DNA from 3 places in the Serratia sp. TSA_7 genome. Region 3 is predicted to be linked to each of the others. Evidence: riboswitches for the same ligand, from Rfam matches in the RefSeq annotation. Region 3 holds a riboswitch; each other region holds the start of a gene.

Region 1 (7,245 bases), on a different contig from region 3:
TATTGCTCACCGGGCATTTGGCTCTACCATTAATGAATGGCGCTGATTGCAGACCGGCGAGGCGCATTAACCTGTTCAGGAGAAAACATGCAGAGCATTTCCACTGCCGTACTGGATGATTTGGCGCCGCAGGGCGTACTGCGCGCGGCGATCAATTTAGGCAATCCGGTGCTGGCGCAATGGGGGCCGGATGGGGAGCCGCAAGGCGTGTCGGTCACGCTGGCCGGCGCACTGGCGCATGAGCTGGGCGTAGCGCTGGAGCTGGTGACCTATGATGCGGCGGGCAAGGTTTTCGCCGCGCTGGAAACCGCCGCCTGGGATGTCGCCTTTATGGCCATCGAACCGGTGCGGGCGGAGCAAATCGCCTTCAGTGCGCCTTACGTCATTATTGAGGGCACCTATCTGGTGGCGCAGGAGGCGCCTTATCGGCAGGTTGCCGAGCTCGACAGGCCTGGCATATGCATTGCGGTGGGCCAGGGCGCGGCCTATGACCTGTATCTGTCGCGTACTTTAAAGCAGGCGCAGCTGGTGCGGGCAGAGACTTCTCCCGCAGCGATCACCTTATTCTTCGAGCAAGCGTTGGACGCCGCTGCGGGCGTGCGTCAACCGCTGCTTGCCGCCGCTGCGGCGAACCCGGGATACCGGGTGCTGGACGGGCATTTTACCGCGATTCACCAGGCGATGGCGGTGCCGCGCGGTAAAGAGCAGGGGGCAGCCTATGTGCGCTGTTTTGTGGAAAGATGCAAGGCCAGCGGGTTGGTGCAGCAGGCGCTGAAGCGCAGCGGGCAGGGCGAGGTGACGGTGGCGCCTGCGGCGTGAGGCGGCTGGCAACGGGCTTTCGTTGTTCAAGGGTAGGGGCGCTGCATACAGCGCCCCCGCGAATAACCTTTAATGCAGTTCCACGGCGTATTGTTCCACCGGGGTGATTTTCTTGATCAGTTTGTTGTCGAACAGGAATTGTTCGTAAGCCTGGTAGCGCGCGGTGTCCAGTTTGGCCGGATCGGTGGCGAACAGCGGCAAGCTCGCTTGCCACGCCTGCTTGTTCAGTTCGGTGTTCAGCTCCGGATGGGTTTTGGCGAAGGCCAGCCAGGTTTCCTGTGGGTGAGCCTGCAGATAATCGTTGCCTTTTTTCAGCGCGGCGAGGAATTTCCTGATCTTCGGCTCGGCTACCGCGTCGCGGTTGGCGACGATGATCAGTTCGTCATAGGCCGGCACGCCGTAGTCCTCGACGTTGAACACCACCGGATTTTTCCCCTGCAGTTTCAGCTCCAGCGCTTCAATGTTGCGATAACCGCCGATTACCGCATCGACCTGGCCCGCCAACAGGGCGCTGGTCAGTTGGAAATTGACGTTAATCAGCTTCATGTCGTTCGGGTCGAGATGCGCATGCTTGGCCATGGTGGCCAGCGTGGCCTGCTCGATGCCGCTGACGGAATAGCCGATTTTTTTGCCTTTGAGATCCGCCGGCGAGGTGATGCTTTTATCCAGCGTCATCAGGGTATTGAGCGGCGAGTTAATCAGGGTGCCCACGCGCACCAACGGCAGGCCCTGATCGGCGAAGAAGTGCAATTGCGGCTGATAGGTAATGGCGAGGTCGGCCTGTTTTGCCGCCACCAGGCGCGGCGGCAGCGCCGGATCGGAAGGGGGCACAATCTTGACCTCGAGGCCTTCGGCCTTGAAGGCGCCAATTTGCTCGGCCACCATGATGGGTGCGTGATCGGGATTGATATACCAGTCGAGCACCAGCGTCAGTTTTTCGGCGGCGGCAGCATTGCCGGCCAGAGCGGCGCTGAGCATCAGCCCGCAGAAGGTTTGCTTGATCATTTCTTACCCCAGTCGTTAAAAAGTTATCAGTCGTTTTCCGGCGCCCAGTCGATCAGGCGCAGCAGCAGCGCATCCACCGTCATCCACAGCAAGACGGTCATCAGCACCAGAATAAACAGCGCGGCAAAGCAGACGTCGGTCTGCATGCGCGCGTTGGCGTTCAGCATCACGTAGCCCAATCCTTCCGCCGAGCCGACCCATTCGCCGATAATCGCGCCGATGGGCGCGACGGCGGCGGCCATGCGCAACCCGGAACCAAAGGCCGGCAGCGCCGCCATCAGCCGCACATGGCGCAGTTGCGCCCAGGGGGAAGCGCCCATGGTGCGAGCCAGATCGAGATAATCGTTATTGACCCGGCGCAGCCCATCAAAGAATGCGGAGGTGACCGGGAAGAAGATCACCAGTACCGCCATCGCCACTTTGGCGCTCATGCCGAAGCCGAACCACAGCACCAGCAGCGGCGCCAGCGCAAACACCGGTATCGCCTGGCTGGTCAGCACCAGCGGCATCAGCCAGCGTTGCAGACGGGGCGAATAGATCATGCACAGCGCCAGCGCGGCGCCGAGCAATACCCCAATCCCCAGCCCGCAGGCAATCTCCGAGGCGGTGATCAGCGTGTGATAAGCAAGATAGGCGCGCCCGCTCCACAGCGCCTGCGCCACCGCAGAGGGGGAAGGCAGCAAAAAGGCGGGAATATCGCCCAACGTGATGAGCCACCACAGCAGCAGTAAACCGGCGAACACCGTCAGGCTGCGGCGCACCCGCGACAGGCGGTTTTCAACCCGTAGCTTCATTCGGCGGCCCTCATCAGTTGCTGCAACAGCTCGCCCTGGCTTTTCAGCAGATGGGGATCGTCCGGCGCGCGCGGCGGCAGGCCGCTGATGACGTGCGTATCGTCAATGCCGGCAGGGTAGCGGGAGAGCACCAGCAGGCGATGGCTCAGGCGGCAGGCCTCCATCGGATCATGGGTAATCAGCAGCACGGTATGCTGCGCCAACAGCTCGGCCGCCAGGGTTTGGATCATGGCGCGGGTGATGGCGTCCAGCGCCGAAAAGGGTTCGTCCATCAGCACAATCGGCTGGCGTTCATACAGCGTGCGCGCGATGGCGGCGCGCTGGCGCATGCCGCCGGACAACGCCGAGGGCAGGGCTTTGGCGTAACCGCTCAGCCCCACGCGCTCGAGCAGATGCCCGGCCCATTCCCGGTCGGTTTTTTCACCGCGCAGCCGCGCACCGAGGCTGATGTTTTCGGCGACGGTCAGCCACGGATAGAGCAGGTCCTTTTGCCCCATATAGGCGATGCGGCCGGCTATCGGCAGGCCATCGCTGCCGGTCACTTCGCCGGCGGTGGGCCGCATCAGCCCGGCGATAATCTTCAGCAGGCTGGTTTTGCCCGCGCCGCTGGCGCCGAGCAGGGCGACAACGCTGCCGCCGGCGATATCAAAACTCAGCCGATCGAAAATCACCTGCCGGCCAAAACGCAGGCTGAGATCCCGCACCTGAATGCCGGGCGGCGCGATGCGGTCACTCATGAGGCGTTCAACCCCATCTGCCAGAAGGCGGACTCCAGCCGGGTGGCGGTGGTGAAAATCCCCGCAAGCTCGGCAAAGCGGCTTTCTGCGCCACGCTGCCGGCCCACGCTCTCCAGCAGGTCGAGGGCCGCCTGCACGCCGGCCAGATAGTTTTTATCGCCATAGTTGCGGATCCACGAGGCGTAAGGATTGCCTTCCATCACCGTCGCCGGGTCGTCAAGCAGGCGCAAGCCAATCTCGGCATAGCCTGCGACGCAGGGCATCAGCGCCGCCAGCAGATCCAGCGCATCGCCGGAGTGGCCGATATCGAGCACATAGCGGGTGTAGTTCAGGGTTTCCGCCACCTCGGGTTCGGCGGCAATCTCGGGTTCGCCCAGCCCCCAACCGGCGCAGTAAGCCAGATGCAAAGGCAGTTCGGCGACGATGGCATTGAGCGAAGCAGTGGCCGCGCGCATCTCCGGCAGCGTGCGCAGCTTGCTCACCAGCAGGGCGTAAGCGCGGGCGAAGTGGATCAGGAACAGATAATCCTGGGTCAGATAGCGGCGGAACGCGGATTCAGGCAGCGTGCCGGCGGCCAGTTGCCGAATAAAAGGATGAGCAACGTAGTCCTGCCAGTCCGGGCCTGCCTGTTGGCGCAGCCGGCCGTAAAGACCGTTATCGAAAAGGGGAGTAAACATGGGACCTCCAAAAGTGAGTGGAGATCCGGGCGCGCTGAGGTATGAACAGGCAATGACCGAGGGAGTGATTGCCGACCCGTCCCTTCGCTGGCATGACCCAGATCAGGTTCAAAGGGTTCGGCTTGCGCCATCTCAGCCCGTAACAGGACACCCCTCGGAGGAGCCTGTTATACGATATTTGCTTTTTGATTACAATGCTCGGACGAGGGGGAACGACGGGAGCGGCAATCGGTTCGTTTAGTGCGGTTCGCGACGATTTCTCTGGCACCGGCGGCGGCATTTTTGCACTGTAATCCGGTAATGTTGACTCTGAGGAACACTCCCATGAAGAAGATCGGTTTTCTCTCTTTTGGTCACTGGACGCCTTCGGCACAGTCCGGCACCCGTTCGGCGGCGGATGCGCTGCTGCAATCCATCGATCTTGCGGTCGCCGCAGAGGAGCTCGGGGCGGATGGCGCCTATTTCCGCGTGCATCACTTCGCCCGCCAGCTCAGTTCCCCGTTCCCGCTGCTGGCCGCCGTCGGCGCCAAAACCCAGCGCATAGAGATCGGCACCGGCGTGATCGATATGCGCTATGAAAACCCGCTTTATATGGTGGAAGACGCCGGAGCCGCCGATCTGATTTCAGGCGGACGGCTGCAACTCGGCATCAGCCGCGGTTCGCCCGAGCAGGTTATCGAAGGCTGGCGCTATTTTGGCTATACGCCCGCAGAAGGCGAGACCGAGGCCGATATGGCCCGTCGCCACACCGAGGTGTTGCTCGACGCGCTGCGCGGTGAGGGCTTTGCCGAGCCGAACCCGCAGCCGATGTTCCCCAATCCACCGGGGCTGCTGCGCATCGAACCTTTTTCCGCCGGCCTGCGCGATCGCATCTGGTGGGGGGCCAGCTCCAACGCCACGGCGGTGTGGGCGGCAAAACTGGGGATGAACCTGCAAAGCTCGACGCTGAAAAACGACGAAACCGGCGAGCCCTTCCACATTCAGCAGGCCAAGCAGATCCGCGCTTACCGCGCCGCCTGGAAAGAGGCGGGCCACCCGCGTGAACCGCGCGTGTCGGTAAGCCGCAGCATCTTTGCGCTGTTGAACCAGCAGGACCGCAGCTACTTCGGCGGCAGCGGCAAGGAAGGCGATCAGGTCGGGTATATCGACCAGCAAACCCGGGCGATTTTTGGCCGCAGCTACGCCGCCGAACCGGAAGAACTGATCAAACAGCTGGCGCAGGACGAAGCCATTGCCGAGGCGGACACCTTGCTGTTAACCGTGCCTAACCAGTTGGGCGTCGATTACAACGCGCACGTGATTGAGTCGATCCTCACCCATGTCGCTCCGGCGCTGGGCTGGCGTTGATGTCTCAACAATAAAAGGAAGCTGGCCATGTCTCGTATTTTCATTACCGGCTCGGCGGACGGGCTGGGGCGCGCGGCAGCGGAAACCTTGCTGGGCGAAGGGCATCAGGTGATCGTTCACGCGCGCGAGCCAGGCCGGCTTCACGGCGTGCGCGATTTGCTGGACCGCGGCGCGCTGGCGGTCACCGGCGATTTGTCTGATCTGCAGCAGACCCGAGAGGTGGCCGAACAGGTGAACCGCATCGGGCGTCCGGATGCGGTCATTCACAATGCCGGTGTCTTCACCGGGCCGCAGGTGTTGGCGGTCAACGTGATTGCGCCTTATCTGCTGACGGCGCTTATCGCTCGCCCGTCGCGTTTGGTGTATTTGAGCAGCAGCATGCATTTTGACGGCCGCGCCGCGTTGGAAAAGGTGGACTGGCGCGGGCACGCGGCCGTCTCCTATTCGGACAGCAAACTGTGGGTGACGGCGCTCGCCGCCGCCGTAGCCCGGCGTTGGCCGGGCGTGGTCAGTAGCGCGGTCGATCCCGGCTGGGTGCCGACCAAAATGGGCGGCGAAAATGCGCCCGGCGATCTGCGCCTGGGGCACCTGACGCAAGAGTGGCTGGTCACCAGCGAAGATGCGCAGGCCGGCGTTTCCGGCGGTTATTGGCATCACCAGCGCCGTCTGGAGCCGCATGCCGCCGCGGGCGATCCGGCTTTTCAGGATGCGCTGTTGGCGGAACTCGAACGCGTTACCGGCGTTGCGCTGGCGATATCCTGAGCGGAAAATCGGTGGCGGCCAGGGTGGCATGAAATGCGCGTTATTGACTTATTTTGCTCAAATTGTATTTTAAAGCCATGCATACATTCCTGATTATCGTCCCCGAAGGGGGCATGCTGTTTGAGTCGGCGGGTATCGCCGATATCCTGATGCAAGCCAACCGCTTGAGGCCCAACGACGCTCCGCTCTATCGGATTGAGGTCGCCACCACGCAATCTCATCGGGTGGTGCATGGGTCATCAGGATTGAATTTGCTGGCCGATCACCGCCTTGCCGATCTCGACCCTGAACAGGAACGTGACACTGTCATTGTCACCGGAAAGGGGGCGACCGAGGAAGAAGGCGCGTTTGTCGCAGGCTGGCTGCGTCGCGCCGCCCCCAACGCACGCCGTATCGCTTCCGTTTGCGGTGGGGCCCTGCTGCTTGCCGAGGCCGGTTTGCTCGAAGGGCGCCGGGCGACGACGCACTGGCGCTTGTTGGATACCCTGCAATCTCGTTTCCCGAAGGTGAAGGTCGAAAACGGGCCGATCTACGTTCAGGACGGGCCCGTCTGGACCTCCGGCGGCGTCAGCTCCGGTTTCGATCTCACTCTGGCGCTGGTGGAAGACGATTACGGTTTTATTCAGGCACGCGAAGTGGCGCAAGATCTGGTGATGTTTCTTCGTCGCCCCGGCGGGCAGTTGCAGTTCAGCCGCTATCCGTTGAATCAGGCCAAAACGCCTGGCCCGATCCGCGATCTCCAGTCCTGGATCCTGGAAAACCTGGACGGCGATCTTTCCGTTGAGAAACTGGCCGAAAGGGTCGCCATGAGCCCGCGAAACTTTACGCGCGTCTTCACCCGCGAGACCGGCATCTCTCCCGCCAAATTCGTCGAAGAAGGGCGCTTGCATACCGCCCGGCAGCGCCTGGAGCAGAGTGCGGAAGGCATCGAGCATATCGCCGTGACCACCGGCTTCGGCAATGGCCTCAACCTGCGGCGCGTGTTCGAAAGAAACCTGCAACTGACGCCTACCGAGTACCGCGATCGTTTCCATTCGCGCAATTTGGCGTAAATTGATCTATAAACGTCATTTGCGCCATGTGTCTCTCCCGGCTAGATTGGCA
Region 2 (7,245 bases), on a different contig from region 3:
CCATCACCGACTGCGCACCGGCTTTAATCTGGGCGTTAAGATACAAAATGACGCTGTCCGCCAGCTTATCCAGCAGCAAATGCAGCGTGGCCGGTTCGGCGTACATCATTTTTTTCAACTTGGTGAAGGCTTTGCTGCTGCCGCCTTCCACCATATAGGTCGCCAGCGTCCACGGGCTGCCGGAGAAGCCAATCAGCGGCACTTCGCCTTTCAGTTCGCGACGGATGGTGCGTACCGCGTTCATCACATAGCCCAGTTCCACTTCCGGATCGAACACCGGCAGTTTGTCCACGTCGGCACGGCTGGTGATGGGTGAAGAGAAGCGTGGGCCTTCACCGGCTTCGAAATACAGGCCCAGCCCCATAGCATCGGGAATGGTGAGGATATCGGAGAACAGGATGGCGGCATCCAGCGCATAGCGGCGCAGCGGTTGCAGCGTAACCTCACAGGCCAACTCCGCATTCTTGCACAGCGACATGAAATCGCCGGCTTGAGCGCGGGTAGCTTTGTACTCCGGCAAATAACGACCGGCCTGACGCATCATCCATACGGGGGTCACATCCACCGGCATACGTTGCAACGCGCGCAGGTAACGATCGTTCTTCAACTCATTCATCATAGGGCTCCCTTATTCATCTGCCGTTATTGTAGCGATTTATTGCTCACGGCATAAGGCTACGGTGTCCTCTATCAGGCGGCGCGCCACGGTGCCGGGTGGCGGCAACAGCGGCAACTGGTCATAACGGTACCAGCCGGCGTTCAGCAGCTCTTTCGGATCGTGACGAATCTCACCGCGGTGGTAATCGGCCATAAAGGCCATCATCAGCGAATGCGGGAACGGCCAGGGTTGAGAAGTCACATAACGCAGGTTTTTGATTTCAATATTACTTTCTTCCATCACCTCGCGTGCGGCCGCTTGCTCCAGCGTTTCGCCGACCTCGACAAAACCGGCCAGCACAGTATGAATGCCGCCGCGATGACGCACATGCTGCGCCAGCAGGATCTCATCGTCACGCCGAATAGCGACGATCACGCAGGGTGCAATCTGCGGGTAGTAACGCTCCCGACAGTGACCGCACAAGCAGGCGCTCTCGGTACGGCTCAGGTGCATCTCATGGCCGCAATAACCGCAGAAGCGATGAGAGCGGTAAAAATCGGCCAGTTGCACGCCGCGCCCGGCAAGCTGAAACAACCCGCGATCGAGTTCGAGCAGTTGACGCACCGAGCCCATATCCTGCGGCATCGTCTGGCGCACCAACCACACCGGCAGCCCTTCCCATTCACCAATGGTGCGCGCCATTCGCCCCTGCAGGGAAAACGACGACGCCGAACCGAACGGCAATTCACCGCGCGGTAACCAAAGTTTGCTTTCATGGCTGACGATCCACCAGCCATTTTCATTACCCGTTAATGCAAGTTCCATATCGTTGTTGCACAACCTCAGCTTCACTGGCACTCTACAAATCGGCCTTGTTACATTTTAATAACTTACTGTTACTTTTTATTACTTACGGAGTCAAACATGCTCAACCGTTTGGAAAGCCTGACTCAGCGCGTTGGTGGTAGTAATGAATTAGTTGATCAATGGCTTCAGGCGCGCAAGCAGTTGCTCGTCGCCTATTGCACCCTCGTGGGCATCAAACCGAACAAAGAAAAGCATACGCCGCTGAATGAAAAAGCGCTGGAGAACTTTTGCCATAATTTGGTGGATTATCTCTCTGCCGGGCATTTTCATATCTATGACAGAATTATCAAACAAGTGGAAGCCGCACCCAGTCCGAAAATGTCGCTATCGGTAAACATCTATCCCAAACTTTGGGTCAATACCGAGCAGATCATGACTTTCCACGATCGCTATACCGAAGTAGATATCGATCAGGACGTGTGCATGGAATTCCACCGGGCGCTCTCGGATATCGGTGAAACACTTGAGGCACGCTTTGCCCTGGAAGATAAGCTGATCCAACTGGCGACCAAAGCCTCGCAGCAACCTCTGCCGGATAAAGCGGTGGATCAGACGCGTTAGAATTTTGTAGTTTTTTTTATTAACCCTCCTATACTGGAGGGCATCTTGTCGGAGTGCCTAGCGCTGATTTGCTCATCAAATTGGCCAGGCTGAGACCGTTAATTCGGGATCCGCGGAACCTGATCGGGTTAATACCCGCGAAGGGAACAAGAGTAATCTATCGCCACTGGCAGGGCTTCCCGAACGGGGATACCTCCGCCTTGCCGGCCAGTATCATTACTCCCTCCGAGCTCCAGACAAGCAATTTTCCCCACTCATCACACTGGTAGGAATTTGCTATGTCTAACGTTAAAAAACCGCGCGCCCGTAAAGAACAGCGCGAAGAAGCCCAGCAGTTTATCGACACTCTGCAAGGCGTATCCTTTCCCAATTCACACCGCATCTATCTGCAAGGCTCGCGCAGCGATGTGCGGGTCCCGATGCGCGAAATCCAGCTCAGCCCGACGCTGATTGGCGGTGACAAAGACAACCCGCAATACGAGCAGAACGAAGCTATCCCGGTATATGACACCGCCGGCCCGTACGGCGATCCGCAATCCGAGCTCGATGTGCATCGCGGCCTGGCGAAACTGCGCGCCGGCTGGATCGAAGAACGTGGCGATACCGAAGCCCTCAAAGGCGTCAGTTCAGGGTTCACTCAGCAGCGTCTGGCAGACGAAGGGTTGGATCATCTGCGCTTCGAACATCTGCCGCTGCCGCGCAAGGCGCAGCCGGGCAAATGCGTCACCCAGTTGCACTACGCTCGCGCCGGCATCGTCACCCCAGAAATGGAATTCATCGCCATCCGCGAAAACATGGGCCGCGAGCGTATCCGCGGCGAAGTGCTGCGCCACCAGCATCCCGGTCAAAGCTGGGGCGCCAACCTGCCGCAAAACATCACGCCGGAATTCGTTCGCCAGGAAGTGGCCGCCGGCCGCGCCATCATTCCCGCTAACATCAACCACCCGGAATCCGAACCGATGATCATCGGCCGTAACTTCCTGGTGAAGGTCAATGCCAATATCGGCAATTCGGCAGTGACTTCGTCGATCGAAGAAGAAGTGGAGAAGCTGGTGTGGTCAACCCGCTGGGGCGCAGACACCGTGATGGATTTGTCCACCGGCCGCTATATCCATGAAACCCGTGAATGGATCCTGCGTAACAGCCCGGTGCCGATCGGCACGGTGCCTATCTATCAGGCGCTGGAAAAAGTGAACGGCGTGGCCGAGAACCTGACCTGGGAAATGTTCCGCGATACGCTGCTGGAGCAGGCGGAGCAAGGCGTCGACTACTTCACCATCCACGCCGGTGTGCTGCTGCGTTATGTGCCGATGACCGCCAAACGCCTGACCGGCATCGTCTCTCGTGGCGGTTCGATCATGGCCAAGTGGTGCCTGTCGCATCATCAGGAAAACTTCCTGTATCAACACTTCCGCGAAATTTGTGAAATCTGTGCCGCCTACGACGTATCGCTGTCGCTGGGTGACGGCCTGCGCCCCGGTTCGATTCAGGACGCCAACGACGAAGCGCAGTTCGCTGAGCTGCACACGCTGGGCGAACTGACAAAAATCGCCTGGGAATATGACGTGCAAGTGATGATCGAAGGCCCAGGTCACGTGCCGATGCAGATGATCCGCCGCAACATGACCGAAGAGCTGGAACACTGCCATGAAGCGCCGTTCTATACCTTAGGCCCATTGACCACCGATATCGCACCCGGTTATGACCACTTCACCTCCGGCATAGGGGCCGCGATGATCGGCTGGTTCGGCTGCGCCATGCTGTGCTACGTAACGCCGAAGGAACACCTGGGCCTGCCGAACAAAGAAGACGTGAAGCAGGGATTGATCACCTACAAGATCGCCGCCCACGCTGCTGACTTGGCCAAAGGCCACCCAGGTGCGCAAATCCGTGATAACGCCATGTCCAAAGCTCGCTTCGAATTCCGCTGGGAAGATCAGTTCAATCTGGCGCTCGATCCCGCCACCGCCCGTGCCTATCACGACGAAACCCTGCCGCAGGAGTCCGGCAAAATCGCCCATTTCTGCTCAATGTGCGGGCCGAAGTTCTGCTCGATGAAGATCTCGCAAGAGGTGCGCGACTACGCCGCCGCGCAGGAAGCAGCCAAGCCGATAGAGGTGCAGCTAACCGGTATGGAGAAGATGTCGGCCGAGTTCCGTTCACGGGGCAGCGAGCTGTACCACAGCGTCGGTAACCTGCAGGAGGAGATGAACAATGACTGATATCGCCACGCCTTTCCCCGCCACGCCGCACAGGTTGGGGTTATACCCGGTCGTCGACAGCGTTGAATGGATTGCCCGCCTGCTGGAGGCGGGCGTAACCACGATCCAACTGCGCATCAAGGATTTGCCGGATGAGCGAGTCGAGGATGATATCGCCGCCGCCATAGCCCTCGGCAAGCAATATCACGCCCGGCTGTTTATCAACGACTACTGGCAACTGGCGATTAAGCACGGCGCCTATGGCGTGCACCTCGGTCAGGAAGATTTGGATACCACCGATCTGGCGGCGATCCATCGGGCAGGATTACGGCTTGGCGTTTCCACCCATGACGATACCGAATTAGCCCGGGCAATCGCAGTTAAACCCTCCTATATCGCGCTGGGACACATCTTCCCAACCCAAACCAAAGAGATGCCTTCCGCACCTCAAGGCCTGGCTGAGCTGAAACGCCATGTCGCCGGGCTGGGTGACTACCCAACGGTAGCGATCGGCGGGATCGGGATTGATCGCGTGGCGGCAGTGCTGGATTGCGGCGTCGGCAGTGTAGCCGTAGTCAGCGCTATCACCAAGGCTCTGGACTGGCGTGTGGCCACCGCGCAGCTTTTGCAACTGATCGAAGGCAAGGAGTGATTCGATGCTTAACGATCAAGAATTTCTGCGCTACAGCCGCCAGCTGCTGCTGGAGGACGTGGGCCCGCAAGGCCAGGAAAAGCTTAAACAGGCGTCGGTTTTGCTGGTCGGACTGGGGGGACTAGGTTCCCCCGCCGCACTCTATCTGGCCGCTGCCGGCGTCGGCACGCTGCTGTTGGCCGATGACGATACGCTGCATATCACCAACCTGCAGCGTCAGATCCTCTACCGCAGTACCGACGTCTCCAAAAGCAAAGCCGCTCTGGCGCAGCGTCAGTTGCAGGCGCTGAATCCGCAGGTGGAATCCATCGCGCTGGAACAGCGTCTGCAGGGAAAAACCTTGCAAGATGCCGTGGAGCGCGCCGATCTGATCCTGGATTGCAGCGATAACATGACAACCCGCCATGAGGTGAACGCCGCCTGTATCGCCGCCGGCAAACCGCTGATCAGCGGCAGCGCGGTCGGCTTCAGCGGCCAGTTGCTGGTGATTGAACCGCCCTATGCCCACGGCTGCTACGCCTGTCTGTACCCGGAGCAAACCGAACCGCAACGCAACTGCCGCACCGCAGGCGTGCTCGGCCCGGTAGTTGGCGTCATTGGCACCCTGCAGGCGCTCGAGGCGATAAAAATGCTGGCGGGCATGCCCTCGTCGCTCAGCGGCAAGTTGCGGCTATTCGACGGCAAGCAGCAAAGCTGGAGTACATTGCAGCTCAGCCAGGCCAGCACCTGCCCGGTATGCGGAGGCGCGGCATGAAAATCCGGCTGAATGACCAACCGCTGGAACTGGCGCAACCACTGAGCGTCACCGCCCTGCTTGAGCAGTTGGAACGCCACCAGCCAGGCACCGCACTGGCGATTAACCAAACTATCATCCCGCGCGCCGATTGGGCTAACCACCAGGTGCAGGACGGTGATGACATCCTGCTGTTTCAAGCGATTGCCGGAGGCTGACATGCTGCAAATCGCCGATACCACCTTTACCTCACGCCTGTTTACCGGCACCGGAAAATTCGCCACCCCTGCGCTGATGCTGGACGCGCTGCAAGCCTCCGGCTCGCAACTAGTGACCATGGCGATGAGGCGCGTTGACCTGCGCGGCGGCAACGATGCCATTCTTGCGCCACTTCAACAGTTGGGCGTGCGCCTGTTACCCAATACTTCGGGCGCCAAAACCGCCGCTGAAGCCGTGTTTGCCGCCCGACTGGCGCGTGAGGCGCTTGGCACCCATTGGGTAAAACTGGAAATTCATCCCGACGTGAAATATCTGCTGCCGGACCCGATTGAAACCTTGAAAGCGGCTGAAACGCTGGTTAAAGAGGGCTTTGTGGTATTGCCCTACTGCGGCGCCGATCCGGTGTTGTGTAAACGGTTGGAAGAGGTGGGCTGCGCAGCGGTGATGCCGCTCGGCGCACCGATAGGCTCCAATCGCGGGCTGCGGACCCGCGACTTCCTGGAAATCATTATCGAACAGGCCAAAGTGCCGGTGGTGGTCGATGCCGGCATCGGTGCGCCAAGCCATGCGCTGGAGGCGATGGAACTGGGCGCCGATGCGGTGCTGGTGAATACGGCAATCGCCGTGGCGCGCGACCCGGTACAAATGGCACGCGCGTTCCGTTTGGCATTGGAAGCCGGTGAGCTGGCTCGCCAGGCCGGGTTGGGTGGCCGCAGCCGCAATGCAGTGGCCTCCAGCCCACTGACCGCCTTCCTTAGCCAACCTGGGGAGGCGTTGTGATGGCAGATGATTTCAGTAGCCGCTGGCAACAGCTCGATTGGGACGATATCTCGCTGCGCATCAACGGTAAAACTGCGCTGGATGTCGAACGGGCGCTCAATGCGGAAAAATTGACGCGTGAAGACTTTATGGCGTTGATCTCACCCGCAGCTGCGCCCTACCTGGAGCCGCTGGCGCAGCGTGCACAACAGCTGACGCGCCAACGCTTTGGCAACGTGGTCGGCTTCTACGTGCCGCTGTACCTGTCCAACCTGTGCGCCAACGACTGCACCTATTGCGGTTTCTCGATGGGTAACCACATCAAACGCAAAACGCTCAATGCTACCGAGATCGAGCGCGAATGCCTGGCGATTAAGGCATTGGGTTTCGAGCACCTGTTGCTGGTCACCGGCGAACACCAGACCAAGGTCGGCATGAACTATTTTCGCGATCATATTCCGGCGATCCGCACCCACTTCAGCTCGCTGATGATGGAGGTGCAGCCGTTGGCGCAGGAGGAATATGCCGAGCTGAAAACGCTGGGGTTGGATGGTGTGCTGGTGTACCAGGAAACCTATCATCCTTCCACTTACCAACAACATCACCTGCGCGGCCAGAAACAGGACTTTCACTGGCGGCTGGCCACGCCGGATCG
Region 3 (7,245 bases):
GCGGTGGGTGCGCTGGCGGCGGTGCGTGCCGGGCATCTGGCGGATCGCGGGTTGGGGCAAGTGGCGAGCGGTGTCTGCCTGCTGTTGCTGGTGCTGGCTTGGCTGCCGCTCGGCATGCTGGGGTACGGCCTGGGGTGGCTGGTGGTCGGGATTGTGCTGCTCGATCTGGCCGGGCAGGCGATTCATGTGCTGAACCAGAGCATGATTTTTAGCGCGCACCCGCAGGCCCACAGCCGGTTGGTGGGCTGTTATATGCTGTTTTACGCCGTGGGCAGCGGGCTGGGTGCCTTTGCCAGCACCCATGTCTACGCCGTGGCGGGTTGGCCCGGCGTGTGTTGGTTAGGGGCGGGCGTCAGCCTGGTGGCCTTGCTGTTCTGGTGGCTGACGCTGCGTGGCATGCCGGCCTCAGGCGCGGCGGTAGAGCAATGACAGCCGGAAACCCAGCGCGTCGCACAGCAACTGCGGTGAGGTAAAACCGCTTTCCGTCAGCAGCAATCGGGCGCGCTGTGCCGCTAGCGGATGCCAGTTGCTGCGGGTGCGTTCAATCACCTCACGTGCGCCGTCGAGGGAATGCCCGGCGCTTTGCAGCCAATGCTGATAGTGGCTGACCGGCAGGCCATCCGGCTGGTAGTCGAACAGCAGCAGCGGCGCACCTGGCGACAACCGTGCGGCCAACTGTTGCAGGAAGGCCTGCTTGGCGCCGTCATCGGCAATAAAGTGCAGCACCAGCGAACAAACGGCGGCGTCGTGCAGCGTTTGCGGCGCCTGATCCAACAGTTGCTGGTGGAAGGTGACCCGTGGTTCACAGCCTGCCATTTCCGCTTTGGTGCGTGCAGCCGCCAGCATGCCGGCGGAAGGTTCCACGGCGCTGAAAAGCCATTGCGGGCCGATGCCCGCCAACGCAATCAGTTCGTTGCCGGTGCCGCAACCGGCCAGCAGCAGCCGGGCTTGCGGCGGTAACGCCTGTGCCAGGGTGGCGGTCAGCAGCGACTGGGCGAACTGATAGCCGGGTACCAGCGTCAGAATACGGCGATCGTAGTCTGCCGCCGCAGCGTCCGGGAAACGGGTATCCGTTTGATGTTGCATGTCCATTCCTTGAATAGCCTGTAAGAGGTAAACCGGAGGATAATCTTTAACGCAAATGAAATCCATTCGCATTGTTGCATGGGCGCAGGGCAGTGCTGAAAGGTTCTCGGCTCACAGCTGCTGACTTGGTTGCCTCTTTCTCTTATCCCACTCATTTCGCCATTCTTACCTTTAGGGTTTGTCTGGCGCCTCACACAAACCTAACCGCATGCATTAGCCAAACCGATTTAGCAATATAGCGGCACGGCCACTCATCAGCCGCAGCGCGTCACATTTTGCCGCGCTCACCGCTCCTGCCGCCGTCGTTCCCGGCATGGGGGAGCTTACTTGCTAAGAGGAAATCATTATGACAAACGTAAATTACAAACCGACCATTTGGACCCGAGCAGAGGCGCTGAAAGTTAACGAAAAGGATCCGACCACCACGCAACCTTTGGTGAGCGCCGATTTTCCGGTAATGAGCGACAGCGTGTTCATCTGGGACACCATGCCGCTGCGCACCCTGGATGGCACCGTGGTCTCCGTCAACGGCTGGTCAGTGATTTTGACGCTGACCGCCGATCGCCATCCGCATGACCCGCAGTATATTGATGGCAATGGCAATTACGACATCAAGCGTGACTGGGAAGATCGCCACGGCCGTGCACGCATGTGTTACTGGTATTCCCGTACCGGCAAAGACTGGATCTTCGGCGGCCGGGTGATGGCGGAAGGGGTTTCACCGACGACGCGTGAATGGGCCGGTACCCCGATCCTGTTGAATAACGAAGGCGACATCGACCTGTATTACACCTGCGTGACGCCGGGTGCCACCATTGCCAAAGTGCGCGGTCGCATTGTGACGTCGGATGACGGCGTGCAACTGCAGGACTTCAACGAGGTGAAATCGTTGTTCGAGGCCGATGGGGTGTATTACCAGACCGAAGCGCAGAATGCCTACTGGAACTTCCGTGACCCAAGCCCGTTTATCGATCCGCAGGATGGCAAGCTGTATATGGTGTTCGAAGGCAACGTAGCCGGCGATCGCGGTTCGCATGTGGTTGGCCCGGATGAGTTGGGGCTGGTGCCGCCGGGCCATGAAGCGGTGGGCGGCGCACGTTTCCAGGTGGGCTGCATCGGCCTGGCGGTGGCGAAGGATCACAGCGGTGAAGAGTGGGAGATTTTGCCGCCGCTGGTCACGGCGGTGGGTGTCAACGATCAGACCGAACGTCCGCACTATGTGTTCCAGGACGGCAAGTATTACCTGTTCACCATCAGCCATAAATTCACCTATGCCGAAGGTCTGACCGGGCCGGATGGGGTGTACGGTTTCGTCAGCGATCGTCTGACCGGGCCTTACACGCCGATGAACGCCTCAGGTCTGGTACTGGGTAACCCGCCGGAACAGCCTTTCCAGACGTATTCGCATTGCGTGATGCCGAATGGTTTGGTGACGTCGTTTATCGACAGCGTGCCGACCGTCGGCGAGGATTACCGTATCGGCGGAACTGAGGCGCCAACGGTACGGATTGTGCTGGAAGGCGACCGTTCCTTTGTACGCGAGGTCTATGATTACGGTTATATCCCTGCAATGCAGGATATCGTTTTGCAAGGGTAACCTGCGGCTTGTAGCCTGAGCCGCTCCAGAGGCCTGACGATGTCAGGCCTTTTCAGGTTTGGCTCACAGCGGATGAGGCTATTTTTTAGGCGAGTGCAGCAGGTAGTATTCTTCGCCGCCGTCGTTGCCGGTGGTTATCTTTTGCCAGCCATGCTTATGGTAAAACGCCAGCGCCTTCTCGTTTTTCACCAGGCATTTCAGCGAGCCGATGGCGGTAAAGGTTCGTTCCGCCGCTTGCAGCAGGGCCGTGCCGACGCCGCGTGGCGGCAAGTGAGGATCGACATACAGGTTGTGAATAAAGTTATCCTGGCGATAAATCGACACGAATCCCAGCAGTTTTCCCTGATCTTCCGCCACCCAGATATCCTCGCCCAGCGTCGAGCGGTCGAAATCCTCCAGCCGGTAATCTTCGGTATCGCGCCAGGTGAACGCCGCCTTGCGCGCAGCCAGATAAAGGGTGCGCAAGAACGGACGATCGGCTTCTCGGTAGGGTCTTATTTGCATGGCAGCTCCTTTTTATTTTTTGACACTATAGCGCGATTGACCTCACCGGCAGCAACCCCAATAATGGCCTCCTTGACTCGGGGTGCCCCAAGGGGCTGAGATTTTACCCGTATTACCTGATCTGGATTATGCCAGCGTAGGGAAGTCTCGGTGCCCCAACCGGTACCTGCCTTCTTGAACGCCGGTTGGGAGGAATATGTTCGCTCGACCTGATGCTTTACCCGGCGCCCGCGCCGCGGCCTGTCTGACCCAATTCAAACAACAGCCCCCGCTGATTCACTGCCTGACCAACGAAGTGGTGCAGGAGCTGACGGCTAACGTATTGCTGGCGCTTGGCGCTTCCCCGGCGATGGTGGTGGAACCGACCGAAGCGGCGCAGTTCAGCCAGATGGCGAGTGCCCTGTTAATCAATATCGGTACTCTCAATGCCTCGCGCGCCGAATCCATGCTGGCGGCGGTAGAAGCCGCCAATTTGGCGGGAACGCCCTGGACGCTGGATCCGGTGGCGGTAGGCGGGTTGGCGTACCGCACCGCCTTTGCCCGTCGTTTGCTGGGCGAGAAGCCGGCGGCGATCCGGGGCAACGCGTCTGAAATTATGGCGCTGAGCGGCCGGCAGAGCGCCGGGCGCGGCGTAGACAGCACCGACGACTCGCTGGCGGCTTTGCCGGCGGCACGAGAACTGGCGCAGCTCAGCGGCGCGGTGGTGGCGGTAACCGGCGTGGTGGATTACATCACCGATGGCCGGCGCGACTGGGCGGTCGCCGGTGGCGATGCGCTGATGACGCGGGTGGTGGGCACAGGTTGCGCGCTTTCGGCGGTGGTGGCGGCATTTTGCAGCCTGCCGGGCGATCGGCTGGACAACGTCGCGACCGCTTGCCGGGTGATGTCGCTTTGCGGCGAGCGGGCCACGCACCGGGCTGCGGGGCCGGGCAGCTTTACCCCGGCGTTCCTCGACGCCCTGTATCAACTGCGTGCGGAGGAGCTGCAATGAAACGGATTAACGCTTTGACCATCGCCGGCACCGATCCGAGCGGCGGCGCCGGCATCCAGGCCGATCTGAAAGCCTTTTCTGCCTTGGGGGCTTACGGCACTTCCGTGATCACCGCGCTGGTGGCGCAAAATACCCGTGGCGTGCAGTCGGTATATAACATCGATCCGGCGTTCGTCGCCGCCCAGTTGGATTCGGTATTCAGCGACGTGCGCATCGACAGCGCCAAGATCGGCATGCTGGCCAACGCCGATATCGTGCAGGCGGTGGCCGAACGCCTGCGGCATTACCGGCCGCCGTTCGTGGTGCTGGACACGGTGATGCTGGCGAAAAGCGGCGATCCCTTGCTGGCGCCGGAGGCGGTAGAGTCTATCCGCCGCGAACTGCTGCCGCAGGTGTCGATCATCACGCCGAACCTGCCGGAGGCGGCGGCTCTGTTGGCGTGCGCCCCGGCGGAAAATGAGCACCAGATGCGCGAACAGGGCCGGGCGTTGCTGGCCATGGGGTGCCAGGCGGTGCTGATGAAGGGCGGCCACCTCAGCGAAAACGAAAGCCCGGACTGGTTGTTCAGCGCAGAGCAGGAACTGCGCTTCACTGCACCGCGCGTAGCGACTCGTCATACGCACGGCACCGGCTGCACGCTCTCCGCCGCGCTGGCTGCGCTGCGCCCGCGCCATGAAGACTGGGCCGGCACGGTCGCCGCCGCCAAGGACTATCTGCAAAAGGCGTTGCAGCAGGCAGATACCCTGGAAGTGGGGCACGGCATCGGGCCGGTGCATCATTTTCACGCGTGGTGGTGATTCAACTTTTTGCCGTTGTTGTGGTCAGACTGGATCCATGCCCGGCGTTTGCCGGGTACGAGCGGATTTAACCAAGGGAGAAGGCCATGACAGGACAAAACGCACTTCGCTGCGCCATCTTCGGCGCGTTACTCAGCCTCAGTGCGGGCAGCGTTGCCCAGCAGATTGTCACCACCTCGGACGTGATCCAGCAGCCGGGTTATCAAACCAGCTGGCAGAACATGGTGAAGGGGCAGGCTCGCCTGCCGGGCTGGGCGCGCAAGGGGATGGGCACTTCCACTCCGGCGCAAAGCCTGAGCTGGAAGGGGCAGAACTACCTGGTGGGTAATCTGTGCAAGCCGCACGATTGCGCCAACAACTTTTTGATTGTGGCGTTTAAAGAAGACAAATCCCAGGCCTGGGGCGTGCGGGTAGAGGTCGCCAACAAACCGGAAGCGATCGATCATCCAAAGAAATACGCCAAGTACCAATGGCTGGGCAAGCCGAACGAAGACATGAAGGCGCTGCTGAAAAAACAGTTCGAGAGCAATCCCGACTGGAAATAAAACGACCTGGGGCGCAGTTCATTGCCTGCGCCCTGAGGCCACGCACTCAGCCGATGCCGGCCTGATGCAGATCGTGCAGGTTGATCGCGCCCACCAGCACGCCATCCAGATTGACCACCGGCGCGGCGCTGATGTGCTGTTCGTGCAATGCCTCCAGCGCTTCTCCGGCGCGCCACTGTTCCGGCAAACGGTAGCCGGGGCGGGTAATCGCCTGGCCCAACGCATCCTGCAGGCTATGGCCTTTTACCAGCCAGCGGCGCAGGTCGCCGTCGGTAAACACCCCCACCACTTTTTGCTGCGCATCGCACACCGGTACCAACCCCAGCCCGGTGCGGCTCAGTTCGAGCATCGCTTCCATCACGTTGGCGTTTTCACTGACCTGCGGCAGGCGATCGCCGGTGCGCATCAGGTGGTGTACCCGGTTCAACAGGCGCGCCCCCAGGCTGCCGCCCGGATGGGAGCGGGCAAAGTCTTCGGCGTTGAACCCGCGTTGGCGCATCAATGCCATCGCCAGCGCGTCGCCCATCATCAGCGTATTGACCGCGCTGGAGGTGGGCGCCAGCCCCATCGGGCAGGCTTCACGTTCGACGCTGATGTCCAGCACGCAGGCGGCGGCCAGCGCCAGCGGCGACTCTTTGCCGCCGGTAATGGCGATCACCGGGATGTTATTTTCCGCCAGCAGCGGCAGGATCAAATCCAGTTCCTTGGCGCGGCCGGAATAGGAGATAAACACCACCACGTCGTCGGCGCCGATCATGCCGAGATCGCCGTGCAGCGCTTCCGCAGGGTGGACGAAGAACGACGGTGTGCCGGTGCTGGCCAGCGAGGCGGCAATTTTTTTGCCGATATGACCGGATTTGCCGATGCCGGAAATCACTGCCTTGCCCCGGCAGTTCAACAGCAGTTCGCAGGCGCAGACGAAATTGTCGTCCAGGCGCGCCAGCAGGCGCTGCGCTTCGGTCAGCTCAATTTCCAGCGTTTCGCGGGCAAAGGCCAGCAGGGCAGTAGCGTTACTCATCGGAATCTCCTACCAGAATGATATTGATGCCTTTCGCTTGCAGCGCGGCGAGGTAATCCGGATTGATGTTTTTATCGGTGATCAGCGTATCCACGGCGCTCAGGTCGCACACCACGTTCGGGCTTTTGCGGCCGAATTTCGACGAATCCACCAGCAGGATAATGCGGCTGGCAGCCTCGCACATCGCCTTGCTGACGTTGTGCACCTCGTTAAAGGTGGTGACGCCGGCGTTGAGATCGACCCCGTCCGCGCCAATAAACAGTTTGTCGAAGCTGAACTTCTGGAACGCCGACTCCGCCAGGCTGCCGTGGAACGAGGCCGATTTTTTGCGGTAGGTGCCGCCGGGCATCAGGATGGTTTGGTCGTTGTCCAGCTCCACCAGCGCGTTGACGATATGCAGGCTATTGGTCATCACCGTGATGTTATTGAACTGCGCCAGATGCGGGACCATTTGCAGCACCGTGCTGCCGGCGTCGAAAATCAACGAGTCGCCGTCGTTAATCAGCTTGATGGCGGCGTAAGCGATTTGGCGTTTCTTTTCGCTGTTGATATGGGTTTTACGGTCGATCGGCTGGTCGCCGTCGTCGCGGCTGAGCACCACGCCGCCGTAAGTGCGGATCACCTCGCCTTCCTCTTCCAGCAGGGTGAGATCCTTGCGGATGGTGGTGCCGGTAGTGGAAAAATGCTCGGCCAGGGCGTCCACTGCC

Evidence for each region. A riboswitch is a leader RNA that binds a small molecule or an ion and turns the genes downstream of it on or off. The one in region 3 is predicted to bind thiamine pyrophosphate.
Region 1: another riboswitch for thiamine pyrophosphate. It lies ahead of ACUTQW_RS08895 (TenA family protein); the one in region 3 lies ahead of thiM (hydroxyethylthiazole kinase).
Region 2: another riboswitch for thiamine pyrophosphate. It lies ahead of thiC (phosphomethylpyrimidine synthase ThiC); the one in region 3 lies ahead of thiM (hydroxyethylthiazole kinase).

Annotation. Positions count from the first base shown of each region.
Region 1 is NZ_JBQZFU010000001.1:1,870,832-1,878,076, reverse strand. Features, by position in the region: gene ACUTQW_RS08915 (ABC transporter substrate-binding protein) at 88-819, shown strand; gene ACUTQW_RS08910 (ABC transporter substrate-binding protein) at 889-1,824, opposite strand; gene ACUTQW_RS08905 (ABC transporter permease) at 1,851-2,618, opposite strand; gene ACUTQW_RS08900 (ABC transporter ATP-binding protein) at 2,615-3,355, opposite strand; gene ACUTQW_RS08895 (TenA family protein) at 3,352-4,032, opposite strand; TPP riboswitch at 4,095-4,197, opposite strand; gene ACUTQW_RS08890 (LLM class flavin-dependent oxidoreductase) at 4,357-5,379, shown strand; gene ACUTQW_RS08885 (SDR family NAD(P)-dependent oxidoreductase) at 5,407-6,141, shown strand; gene ACUTQW_RS08880 (GlxA family transcriptional regulator) at 6,219-7,193, shown strand.
Region 2 is NZ_JBQZFU010000008.1:6,317-13,561, forward strand. Features, by position in the region: gene hemE (uroporphyrinogen decarboxylase) at 1-616, opposite strand, end outside; gene nudC (NAD(+) diphosphatase) at 656-1,423, opposite strand; gene ACUTQW_RS20415 (Rsd/AlgQ family anti-sigma factor) at 1,523-2,026, shown strand; TPP riboswitch at 2,066-2,189, shown strand; gene thiC (phosphomethylpyrimidine synthase ThiC) at 2,305-4,248, shown strand; gene thiE (thiamine phosphate synthase) at 4,241-4,879, shown strand; gene ACUTQW_RS20430 (HesA/MoeB/ThiF family protein) at 4,884-5,633, shown strand; gene thiS (sulfur carrier protein ThiS) at 5,630-5,830, shown strand; gene ACUTQW_RS20440 (thiazole synthase) at 5,832-6,611, shown strand; gene thiH (2-iminoacetate synthase ThiH) at 6,611-7,245, shown strand, end outside.
Region 3 is NZ_JBQZFU010000007.1:122,962-130,206, reverse strand. Features, by position in the region: gene ACUTQW_RS19870 (MFS transporter) at 1-429, shown strand, start outside; gene ACUTQW_RS19865 (class I SAM-dependent methyltransferase) at 406-1,086, opposite strand; gene ACUTQW_RS19860 (glycoside hydrolase family 68 protein) at 1,433-2,683, shown strand; gene ACUTQW_RS19855 (GNAT family N-acetyltransferase) at 2,762-3,187, opposite strand; TPP riboswitch at 3,256-3,347, shown strand; gene thiM (hydroxyethylthiazole kinase) at 3,384-4,178, shown strand; gene thiD (bifunctional hydroxymethylpyrimidine kinase/phosphomethylpyrimidine kinase) at 4,175-4,975, shown strand; gene ACUTQW_RS19840 (inhibitor of vertebrate lysozyme family protein) at 5,062-5,520, shown strand; gene gutQ (arabinose-5-phosphate isomerase GutQ) at 5,567-6,538, opposite strand; gene srlR (glucitol operon DNA-binding transcriptional repressor SrlR) at 6,531-7,245, opposite strand, start outside.